2 linked regions of the Thiosocius teredinicola genome follow. The protein of the gene in region 1 interacts with the protein of each later gene in a pairwise test. Links are inferred from orthologs where the notes say so. Each region holds a gene or a part of one and is shown on either strand. Other genes may lie near its edges. The genes, in order: leuS and ligA.

Region 1 (6,149 bases):
TTGAAGCACCCCCGGGGCGGTGATTTCACCGGTGCGATAGACGCTCGCCTGGCGCGCCTGCTCGGCAAAGCCTTTCAAAGCGGCACTGGTTTGATCCGCCATACCGGCAAACATGTCGAGCATCCGACTCTGCATCAGCTGCCAGTCGAAACGCAGCCAGTCGCGTAGGCCCTGACCAGTATCCGCGATGAAGCTCGCTGCCTCGTGGAGGTCGCGCTCGACATAATTGGATACCTTTTCCGCCTCTTCGCGAGTGAGCTCTTCGAGCTCGACGGCCTTGTCACGTGCACTCGACAGCGCTTCGCGCAACCAGGGCACGGTCTTCTTTTCTGCCGTGTCGGCGGCCTCGTGAACGCGCGCGAGCATCGCCTCATACGCATCGACCATTCGGTCGACGGCATCTCTTTGCTTGTCGCTCATGATCGCTACTCCTCGGGCTTGTTGATCTAACTAGATTCTAACTCGCCCGAGGAGAACTGGCGGGGTGGCGTTACGCCAAAAACCGGACTATGCGACCTCGCGCATGTCGCCGGTCACGTCGCGCACCGCGGGATACAGGTGCTCGGTTTCGTCCTGAATCCGTTCAAGCACCATGTCGAACATCTCCTGGGTGTCGCGCATGAAGGCTTCGTACTCTTTGATGACCAGACGCTTGCTGCGCATCTTGCACCAACGCTTGAGGTAGGCCGAGAAGATCCGGTTGATCTCGCGCGAGCCGCCCATAAAACGATTGGCCAGATTGCTCATCCTCTGGTCGCCGGCACCGAGCAACTTCGAATACATCGCGCTGTCGGTAACGGCCATATGTTCTTTGACCGCGTTGACATAGTTGAAGAACAGGTCACAAGTCACATCGGAATCGCACAACGAGCGATCGCCGAGAAGGTGCTGCAGGATATTCGTCAGTTCCGTGATCTTATGATTTTGCTGGTGCAACTGCTGATAACTAACCATGGTGTCATCTCCTTGCATCCGCCGGGTGGTGGTGGGGTGGGAATAAACGGGAAAAAGCCCTGAAAGTACTATGGATAAAAACACCTCTCGCTGACAATTGCGAATTGCGGAGTTTTTAATCCAGCGCAAATACCGCTCTTGTGTCTAAGCATAGCCAGCACGCAGCGCATTGTTGTGACATCGGCCAGATCGCGCCATAGCGGCGGCTGCGGTATGCTTCCCCGATTGCCTTCCCCTTGACCAGACCACCATGGACCCGCAGTACAAACCAGAACAGATCGAGAACGCCGCTCAGCAATATTGGCAGGACAACGCCTCGTTCAAGGCATCCGAGGACCTTGACCGGGAGAAATTCTATTGCCTGTCGATGTTCCCGTATCCGAGCGGCAAACTGCACATGGGACACGTTCGCAACTACACGATCGGTGACGTGATATCGCGCTACCAACGGATGCAGGGCAAGAACGTGCTGCAACCGATGGGATGGGACGCCTTTGGTCTTCCGGCCGAGAATGCCGCTATCAAGCGCGGCAAACCGCCGGCCGAGTGGACCTACGCCAACATCGAGTACATGAAAGGCCAGTTGCAGCGCCTCGGCTTCGGTTACGACTGGGACCGCGAACTGGCGACCTGCAGCCCAGACTACTACCGCTGGGAACAGTGGCTGTTCACACGCCTGGTCGAAAAAGGTCTGGCCTACCGCAAGACCGCCACGGTCAACTGGGATCCGGTCGACCAGACGGTGCTGGCCAATGAACAGGTTATCGACGGCAAAGGTTGGCGTTCGGGCGCCCCGGTCGAGAAACGCGACATCGAGCAATGGTTCATCCGCATCACCGACTACGCGCAGGAACTGCTGGACGATCTCGACAAACTGCCCGGCTGGCCCGAACAGGTCGTCACGATGCAGCGCAATTGGATCGGCCGTTCGGTCGGCATCGAGATGCAGTTCGGCATCGAGGAACGCGACGACTCACTGGCCATCTACACCACCCGTCCCGATACGCTCATGGGTGTCACCTACGTCGCCGTTGCCGCCGAGCACCCGTTGGCGCTCGAAGCCGCCGAAGCCAACCCCGAGTTACGTGCCTTCATCGATGAATGCCGCCAGGGCGGCGTCAGCGAGGCCGAGCTCGAGACGATGGAAAAGAAGGGTATGCCGCTCGGCATCATGGCGACCCATCCGGTCAGCGGCGAGCCCGTGCCGGTGTTTGCTGCGAACTTCGTGTTGATGACCTATGGCACCGGCGCCGTCATGGCGGTTCCGGCGCACGACCAGCGCGACTGGGAGTTCGCCGAGAAATACGGCATTGCAAAGAAGCAGGTGATATTCACCGCCGACGGTCACGATTGCAGCATCGACGATGCAGCGTTCGTCGAAAAAGGCGTGCTGGCCAACTCGGAGCCGTTCAACGGCCTGACCTCGGCCGCCGCCTTTGACGCCATCGCCGCCTGGCTCGAGCAACACCACAAAGGTAGCCGCAAGGTGAACTTCCGGCTGCGCGATTGGGGTGTTTCGCGTCAGCGCTATTGGGGCTGCCCGATACCGATCGTGCACAAGGCCGATGGCGCGGTCGAACCCGCGGCCGAGTTTCCGGTACGACTGCCCGAAGACGTGCTGGTCGACGGATCCGGATCGCCGCTCAAACGTATGCCCGAGTTCTACGATCTGGGCGACGGCGAGCAGCGCGAGACCGATACCTTCGATACCTTCTTCGAATCCAGCTGGTATTACGCCCGCTATTGTTGCCCCGACGCCGACCAGTCGATGCTGGACGAGCGCGCCAAGTACTGGCTGCCGGTGGATCAATACGTCGGCGGCATCGAGCACGCGATTCTGCACCTATTGTACGCGCGCTTCTTCAACAAGCTGATGCGCGACACACCGGACACCGTGGTCACCCGGGCCGGCAGCGGGCTCGACACCTTGGACGACAAGCCGTTCCCCGACGAGCCGTTTACCCGTCTGCTCACCCAGGGCATGGTGGTCGCCGAAACCTACTATCGCGAGAACCCGGATGGCTCCAAAGAGTGGTTCAATCCGGCAGATGTCGAGGTCGACCGCGATGAAAAGGGCCGGACAACTCGCGCTGTCTTGAAGTCCGACGGCCAGGCGGTAACACCTGGCGGCATCGAGAAGATGTCCAAATCCAAGAACAATGGCGTCGACCCACAGCTGCTGATCGATCGCTACGGTGCCGACACGGTGCGGCTGTACACCATGTTTACCGCCCCACCCGACCAGTCGTTGGAATGGTCGGACGAAGGCGTTGAAGGCGCCCACCGGTTCCTCAAACGACTGTGGACACTGGGCGCCCGCCTGGCGGCGACGACGGTCGACGATGCCGGCAACCCGACTGCCTGTGCAGACGCCCGACGCGAAATTCACAGCGCCCTGCAAAAGGCGCTGTTCGACTATGAGCGACAGCAGTACAACACAGTCGTCTCCGGCTGCATGACTATCGTCAACGCATTGAACAAACTGGACGACAGTCGCGACGCAACCGCGTTGCTGCGTGAAGGCATGAGCATCACGCTTCGCCTGCTTGCCCCGATAGCACCACACATCACGCATTTCCTGTGGCAGACGCTCGAATTCGGCGATGACATCCAGTGCTCGTCCTGGCCACAGGTCGATGAATCCGCGTTGGTCTCCGCCACGACCGAGTATGTCGTGCAGGTAAACGGTAAGATGCGCGGCAAGGTCGAGGTAAGCGCCGATGCCGACAAAGCAGCCGTCGAGAAGGCGGCCGTCGACAACCCCAATGTACAGCGCTTCATCGACGGGCTGACGATTCGCAAGGTGATCGTGGTGCCCAACAAACTCATCAATATCGTCGCTAACTGAAGATATCGCGCATGACACTCGTCCTCCGCATAACAGCCTTGCTGTTGGCAGCAAGCTTTCTTCTGACCGGCTGTGGCTTTCAGCCTCGGGGTCAGGCACATCCGATCGATGGCATTCCCGGTCCGATATACATCGCCGGTGTTCAACCCTATTCGGATATCTACCGCGAACTGAAAAAGCAGCTGGACATCGCCGGTGTTGCCATCGCGCCGGATGCGCAAAGCAGCCAGACCACGCTGCGAATCATCAGGTGGAAGCGCGACCGACGCGTGTTATCGCTGAACAGCCGCAACAAGGTCGTCGAATACGAGATGGAAGAAACCGTGCGTTTCTCGCTGCGTAATCCTGATGGCGGGGAACGCGTTCCGCCGCAGCTGATCCGCGTGGTACGCATTCAGTTCAATCCGCAAGATGCCATATTGGGCTCGGAACGCGAAGGCGAATTATTGCGCGAAGACATGCTGCGTGAACTGGTCGAACGCATGCTCGGACGGCTCGCAGCCCAGAGCTGACGTTGCGTCTGTACGCCGACAAACTCGCAGGGGCTTTGCAACGCGAGCTGTTGCCGGTCTACGTCGTCAGCGGCGACGAACCTTTGCAGCATGGCGAGAGTTGCGATGCGATCCGTGCGGCGGCACGCGACGGCGGCTATTCGACGCGCGAGGTGCTGGAGGTCGGCACCGGCTTCGACTGGCAGCAACTACTTGCTGAAGCGGCGGCATTCTCGTTGTTCGCCGACAAAAAGATCATCGATTTGCGCATTCCCTCCGGGAAGCCCGGCGCCGAGGGCAGCAAGGCGCTGGCAACCTACTGCGATAACCCGCCGCCCGACACCTTGCTTCTGGTCAGCCTGCCGAAGATCGACAGACAGCAGCAGAACAGCAAATGGTTCAAGGCGCTGGACGCGCTTGGCGGCGTGGTGCAGGTTTGGCCGATCGAACCGTCGCGCCTGCCGGCCTGGGTTGAACAACGCCTACGCTCTATCGGTATCGACGCCACGCCCGACGCTATCCGCCTGCTGGCCGACCGGGTCGAAGGCAATCTGCTGGCCGCGCGCCAAGAGATCGAAAAACTGCTGCTGTTACACGGCAAAGGCCAACTCGATGCCGACCAACTGATGGCCGCCGTCGCCGACAGCGCGCGGTATGACGTATTCGAATTGGTGGACAGCGCGTTGCGCGGAGAAGGCGAACGCTGTGTTCACATCCTCGACGGCTTGCGCGCCGAGGCGGTTGCCGCACCGGTGGTGTTGTGGGCTGTGCATCGTGAACTGCATACGCTGGCGCAGATCTCGGCCGATGTCGCGAAGGGTCTCAGCGCCGATCACGCCATCAGCAGGGCGAAGGTATTCAGCAAGCGCGTTGGCCTGGTGCGTCAGGGGCTGCCGCGTCATCGCACAGCTGGCTGGCTGGATCTGCTTGACCAGTGCCACACGGTCGATCGCGCGATCAAGGGGCTTTCGGCGCAGCAACCCTGGTTACTGCTCGAACAGATCCTCCTGGCGATGTGCGGCAAGTCACCGACACCCGCCGCACGCCTCACCGGCTGACACGCGTCAGCTTGCCTCTTCCATCGGCAGCGGTGGCGGAAAGTAAGTCTTTGCCATGCTGCTGTGTAGCGTGATGATGCCGCGCTGCAGGTCATCGATGAAATCATGCAGGCCTTTCTGGTTGAGTGACGCCACATCGGTCCGGTTCAGCTTACGCTTCAGAGAACGAATGCTGCGCAGCGCCCTGCCGTTGTTGGCGAGCTCACCAATCCCCTCGTCCACCGCATCGAGGCAGTGCATGAACGAGCGCGGGAACATTGAGTGACGAAACAGGAAATCCAGCACCTCAGACCGGCTTACCCGAATCGCGACATGTCGCCGGTATGCCTGGTAGCCGGACAGCGAGCGCAGCACGCTGATCCATTGCAGCGTATCGAGTGAACGCGACTCAAGGAGGTCATCGGCGAACAGATCGGTCGAGCGCACGTCGATGATGCGCGTCGTCATGTCCGCGCGTTCCAGGTTGCGGCCGATGCGGGCGAATTCCCAGGCCTCGTCGCGGTACATCACCGACCCGAACAAGCCGGTAAGCTGTTGCGATCCGGTGATGATCCCGTCGAGAAAATGATCGCGCCCGCCTTTGGTCAGACCGGACTGAACGTTTTCCTTGGCGAACAGGTAGAGTTCGTTGAGACCTTCCCACGCCGAACGCGGCAGAATCTCTCGCACCGTACGACAGTTCTCTCTGGCTGCCGCGAGCGACCGCAGGATCGAACCGGGATTGTTCGTGTCGCCGATCAGGAAGCGCACGACATTGCGTTCGTTGGCTTCGCGCTCGACCGCGCTCCAGTAATAGCG
Region 2 (6,046 bases), 3.1 Mb from region 1 along the record:
GCTGCGCGAACACGATCAATCACGTCACCAGGTCGAGCAGCGCGTGCAGGACGAGCGCTCACGCCTCGATCAGGCCCGCATGGCACGCCAAGAGATAATGGTACGCAGCAAAACGCTCGAAGAGCAGCTCGCTGAGACCGGCTTTGAGCGTGCCCAGCTGCACGAAGAGATGGCCGAAGAGGCGAGCGTGCAGGCCTGGCAGCAACGCGCTGAAGAACTGGCGAATCGCATCCAGCGGCTCGGGCCGATCAACCTGGCGGCGATCGACGAGTTCAAGGAACAGAGCGAGCGTATGGCCTATCTCGACAGCCAGCACGAAGACGTCAGTAAATCGCTGGCGACGCTCGAAGAGGCGATTCGCAAAATCGACCGCGAGACGCGCACGCGTTTCAAAGAAACCTTCGACCGTGTCGACAGCGGGTTCAAAGAGCTGTTTCCGAAACTGTTCGGTGGCGGTCATGCCTACCTGGAACTGACCGGCGAAGACCTGCTCGACACCGGCGTGACCGTTATGGCCCGCCCGCCCGGCAAGCGCAACAGCAGCATTCACCTGTTGTCCGGCGGTGAGAAGGCATTGACCGCGGTGGCACTGGTGTTCGCGATCTTCCGCCTGAATCCGGCACCGTTCTGTATGCTCGACGAGGTTGATGCGCCGCTGGATGACGCCAACGTCGGTCGTTACTCGTCGCTGGTCAAGGAAATGTCCGAGCACGTACAGTTCATATTCATCACCCATAACAAGGTCACGATGGAGATCGCCAATCAACTCAGCGGGGTTACGATGCATGAACCCGGCGTGTCGCGATTGGTCTCAGTCGATGTGGAAGAAGCGGCGGCGCTTGCCGCGGTTTAAGGGTGCGTACCGGCCGAATCCGACATTCGGTCGATTGGAGTTGTTCGACGGCAAATAGCGATGGATCCAGATCTCGTTAGACTCATACTTATCGTCTTCGGTGTCCTGCTGGTGGTGGGCATCTATCTTTGGGATCGCTACAAGCACGCCATGCCGCACAAACGCATGGCGCGCGACGTTGCTCGCGGCGACGATTACCAGGGTGGGGAAGAATCCGCCCGGGGATCGCGTGCCGAACCGACGCTGGATGATGACGACGTCGACGACTACAGCGACTACGACGACGATCCCGACGAGGTGCTTGGCCTCAAACCCAAACAGCAGCCACCCGTGGCGTCCGCCAAGGACGAACCGGAAACCGTGATATCGCGGTTGGCGCAGGCCGAGATGCCGTTGGGCAATGAGAGCCGGCCGCAAACCGCAGCGCAGCCGCAACCCGAGCCGCAACAAAAACCGGCAACTCAGGCCGAACCCGAAAAGCCGAAAGCCGCGCCGCGCAACCCGAACAAACGTGCGGCGTCGACACTCGATCCCGATCCGGTCGATGTGGGTGACTGGTCTGCGTCGCGCAACGATGATCCGCAATTCTCGATGGATCTGAACTTCGATGCACATGGCGACAACGACTACCTGCACACCGACCCGGCGCTGGCCGATGAGGTCGAACGCAAGATTGTCGTAATCAACCTGAAGGCCAAGAACGGTAGTTTCAGTGGCAGCGCCATCGAACGCGCATGCCAGCAGAACGGCATGCAGATCGGAGATATGTCGATCTACCATCGGTACGACGGCAACAGCGACCGTGTCATGTTCAGCATGGCGAGCATGGTCGAGCCGGGTACCTTCCCGGCCGACGACATGGCGAATTTCAGCACGCCCGGCCTGTCGATGTTCACCCAGTTGCCCGGCGTGCGCGACGGCGTCGAGATCTACGAGGCCATGCTGGCGACGGCCAACAGTCTGGCCGCGTTGATGCAAGGTGAATTGCAGGACGAGCGGCACAACAAGCTGACCCGTCAGATGCAGGAACACACCCGCGAATCGATCATTGAGCATCGTCGAAAGATAAAACTGGCGCGGAGCCGGCATTGAGCAAAAAGCCATCGCCGCAGGCCGAGATCACCTCCCTGCGCGAACTGATCGAACGCTACAACCATCGATACTATGTGCTGGATGACCCGGAAGTGCCGGACGCCGAATACGATCGGGTATTCCGCGCGTTGCAGGAACTCGAGCGCCAGCATCCCGACCTGATCACCCTCGATTCGCCGACCCAACGCGTCGGAGGTGCGCCGCTTTCCGCCTTCGAAGAGGTCAAACATCGACTGCCGATGTTGTCGCTAGACAACGCCCTGTCGGCCGAATCGATGGCCGACTTTGACCGACGGGTGCGCGAACGACTGAAGCTCGATGGCGAGGTGGGCTATGCCGCCGAGCCCAAGCTCGACGGCCTGGCCATCAGTATCCGCTACGAAGACGGTGTGCTGGTGCAGGCAGCAACGCGTGGTGACGGCACGCGCGGCGAAAACGTCACGCAGAACGTCAAGACGATCAAATCGGTGCCACTGCGCTTGAAGGGAAAGGGTTGGCCGCCGGTACTCGAGGTGCGTGGCGAGATCTTCATGCCCAAGGCCGGTTTCGCCAAGCTCAATGCACGCCAGCGTGCGCAGGGCGATAAGGAATTTGCCAATCCGCGCAATGCCGCCGCCGGCAGCCTGCGACAACTGGACTCCAAGATCACCGCGAGTCGACCGTTGGCGATGTTCTGCTATGGGCTTGGCGAGGTCGAGGGCCATGACATGGGCGACACCCACAGCGGCAACATGGCGTTGCTCGAAGGCTGGGGCCTGCCGATCTCGCCGGAGCTGAAAGTGATGGTCGGGCTCGAAGCATGTACGGCTTACTACACGGATATTGCTGAGCGCCGCGATGCGCTGGCCTACGATATCGATGGCGTGGTTTTCAAGGTCGACCGTGTCGCCGATCAGCAGGCGCTGGGCTATGTGTCGCGCGCGCCGCGCTGGGCGATCGCCTACAAGTTTCCCGCTCAGGAAGAGATCACCGTTGTCGAGGCGGTCGAGTTCCAGGTCGGGCGGACCGGTGCCGTCACGCCGGTCGCCCGTCTGACACCGGTCTTCGTCGGCGGCGCGACCGTCAGCAATGCCACGCTGCACAACATGGATGAGATCGCACGCAAGGATGTACGGGTGGGCGATACCGTTTTCGTACGCCGCGCCGGCGATGTCATTCCCGAGGTTGTCAGTGTTGTTCTGGACAGGCGGCCGCACAAAACCAAGCCGGTCATGATGCCGACGCATTGCCCGGTGTGCGGCTCGGATGTCATCAAACCGGAAGGTGAGGCCGTCGCGCGCTGCAGCGGTGGTCTGTACTGCGCTGCGCAGCGCAAAGAGGCGATCAAGCACTTCGCCTCACGCCGCGCGATGGACATCGAGGGATTGGGCGACAAGCTGGTCGAACAGCTTGTCGACCGTGAGATGGTCGATGATCTTGCCGATCTGTACGAGCTGAGCGTTGAGCAGTTCGCCGGCCTGGATCGCATGGCCGAGAAATCGGCGCAGAACCTGATCGACGCCTTGGCCAAATCGCGCGAGACGACCCTGCCGCGCTTTCTGTTCGCGCTCGGAATTCTCGGCATCGGCGAGACCATGGCGGCCAACATCGCCAACGCGCTGGGTACGCTCGACGCCGTGATGTCACTGCGTCTGACGGACCTGGTCGAGCTCAAGCAGAGTCAGGCCAAACGTCTGCGCGAGGTGCTCGAAGAGCATGCCGATCGCAAGACGCCCATCGCGGAGGTGATCGTGCCGCTGCCGGGTCTGAAATGGTTTACCCATACGCATGCCCTGTTGCTCGCCGAGCGCTTCGAGTCGGTCGGTGACGTGTTGCAAGCCGATGCCGATGCGCTGGCCAACACCCCGTCGGTCAAGATCGAAGGCGTTGGTGACGTGTTGGCCGAAAAGCTGGTGACCTTCTTCAAGCAATCGCACAACCGTGAGGTCATCGATCGGCTGGTAAAGCAGGGCATTCACTGGCCTGCGATCGAGGTTGCCGAGGCACAGGATCAGCCGCTGAACGGCAAGACGTTCGTGCTTACCGGCACCCTGTCGGAGCCGCGCGACGCGGTAAAAGCCCGACTGATCGCGCTCGGCGCCAAGGTCTCGGGCAGCGTGTCCAAGAAAACCGATTATGTTGTCGCCGGTGAAGCGGCCGGTTCGAAACTCACCAAGGCCCAGGATCTCGGGGTTGCCGTACTCGATGAAACGGGCCTGGGCAAACTGCTCGACAGCCTGAAATAGCGCCTTCTGCCGGCCCCGTCCTGGGGCGCGATCGAATCGCCTTGCACCAGCATGTCGCCGTCGTATGCGGCGACGCACCGGTGACAGGCGCCATGTCCCCATTCCCGGTATTGCCTTGACGCCCGCATCCGGGCGCGACACACTCGAACGGTGCTGAAAATGCGAGTAGCAGCACCCACGGCAGTCTTGGCACGGTCGTTGAATAAACAAATAATCTCGAAGAATTTCGATGCACACGGGAGGAGACCCACCATCATGAAAGCAAAGTTAACTGTCGTTCTGGGCGTGGCGGCCGCGTTGTCGATGTCGACTGCTGCGAACGCAGGCGCGACCCTGGATGCCGTGAAGAAGAAAGGATTTGTGCAGTGCGGCGTAAGCACGGGTCTGCCCGGTTTTTCGAGCGCCGATGACAAAGGCAAGTTCACCGGCATCGACGTCGACATGTGCCGCGCCGTCTCGGCTGCGATCTTCGGCGATGCCGATAAGGTCAAGTACAGTCCGCTGACCGCCAAGGAACGCTTCACTGCGCTGCAGTCCGGCGAAATCGACATGCTGCCGCGCAACACGACCTGGACCTATACCCGTGATACGTCGCTCGGTCTCAACTTCACCGGCGTCAACTACTACGACGGTCAGGGCTTCCTGGTAAACAAGAACCTCGGCGTCAAGAGTGCGCTGGAGATGGATGGCGCTTCATTCTGTATCCAGGCCGGCACCACCACCGAGCTGAACCTTGCGGATTACTTCCGTACCAACAAGATGAACTACACGCCGATCACCTTCGACACCTCGGATCAAACGATCAAGGCCTTCGAAGCCGGGCGTTGTGATGCGCTGACCTCGGACCAGTCTCAGCTGTATGCGTTGCGCATCAAGCTGGGCAACCCGGAGAGCGCGATTGTGTTGCCCGAAGTCATCTCCAAAGAGCCGCTGGGCCCGGTCGTGCGTCAAGGCGACGACGAGTGGTTCAATATCGTCAAGTGGTCGCTGTTCGCCATGGTCAACGCCGAAGAACTCGGCGTGTCCTCGCAGAACGTCGACGAGATGAAGGGCAGCAGCACCGACCCGAACATCCGCCGCCTGCTGGGCCTCGAAGGCGTCAAGGGCGAATGGATGGGCCTGCCGGATGAGTGGGGCTATAACATCATCAAGTTGGTCGGTAACTACGACGAGGTGTTCGAGCGCAATGTCGGCAAGGGCAGTCCGCTGGGTATCTCGCGTGGCCTGAACGCGCTGTGGAGCAAAGGCGGCATTCAGTACGCGCCGCCGATTCGCTGAAGCCGTCCCAGGTGTAGCTAATGCCCATCCCTGCGAACACAATCGCAGGGATGGGCAGCACTACCCACAAATCAGAATAACAATATGCCGTCAGAGAATCTGTCGCAGTCTTCTTCCAAGGTGCCGTTGTGGCGACATCCGGTTTTCCGCGCCACCCTGTTTCAGATCATTCTGGTCGTTGCCCTCATCGCCTTCGGCCACTACCTGCTCAGCAACACGCTGCAGAACATGCAGCAGCGTGGCATTACCACAGGCTTCGATTTTCTGTCGAACGAGGCAGGTTTCGGCATCCTGCAGAGCCTGATCCCGTACGACGAGACCTACACCTACGGCCGAACGTTTGTCGTCGGTCTGCTGAATACCTTGTTGGTAGCCGGTCTCGGTATCTTTTTCGCGACGCTGCTCGGCTTTTTTATCGGTGTGGCGCGTCTGTCGCATAACTGGCTGGTCGCCAAGCTGGCGACCGTTTACATCGAGACCTTCCGCAACATTCCGTTGCTGCTGCAGATCATGTTCTGGTACTTCGCGGTGTTGCGTCCGCTGCCGCGACCGCGCGAAAGCCTGAGTGTCGGTGAATCGGTGTTTCTCAACAACCGCG

The links.
Region 2: the proteins of leuS (region 1) and ligA interact in binary tests that used the Escherichia coli proteins (3 or more experiments, as listed by UniProt). The link is inferred for Thiosocius teredinicola from one-to-one orthologs.

The regions. Positions count from the first base shown.
Region 1 is NZ_CP019936.1:230,148-236,296, reverse strand. What follows is about bases 887-4,003. They hold leuS (leucine--tRNA ligase), read left to right. Parts: upstream 887-1,204; coding sequence 1,205-3,802; downstream 3,803-4,003. Other genes in these bases: B1781_RS01050 (LPS-assembly lipoprotein LptE), read left to right, coding at 3,814-4,003; B1781_RS01060 (hypothetical protein), read right to left, coding at 887-954. Also shown: B1781_RS01065 (zinc ribbon-containing protein), read right to left, coding at 1-420; more of B1781_RS01060, read right to left, coding at 508-886; more of B1781_RS01050, read left to right, coding at 4,004-4,314; holA (DNA polymerase III subunit delta), read left to right, coding at 4,317-5,351; B1781_RS01040 (alpha-E domain-containing protein), read right to left, coding at 5,358-6,149.
Region 2 is NZ_CP019936.1:3,305,523-3,311,568, reverse strand. What follows is about bases 1,542-4,555. They hold ligA (NAD-dependent DNA ligase LigA), read left to right. Parts: upstream 1,542-1,941; coding sequence 1,942-4,170; downstream 4,171-4,555. Other genes in these bases: B1781_RS15700 (amino acid ABC transporter substrate-binding protein), read left to right, coding at 4,426-4,555; zipA (cell division protein ZipA), read left to right, coding at 1,542-1,945. Outside these bases: chromosome segregation protein SMC, read left to right, coding at 1-853; more of zipA, read left to right, coding at 914-1,541; more of B1781_RS15700, read left to right, coding at 4,556-5,448; B1781_RS15695 (amino acid ABC transporter permease), read left to right, coding at 5,533-6,046. UniProt on the Escherichia coli protein: DNA ligase that catalyzes the formation of phosphodiester linkages between 5'-phosphoryl and 3'-hydroxyl groups in double-stranded DNA using NAD as a coenzyme and as the energy source for the reaction.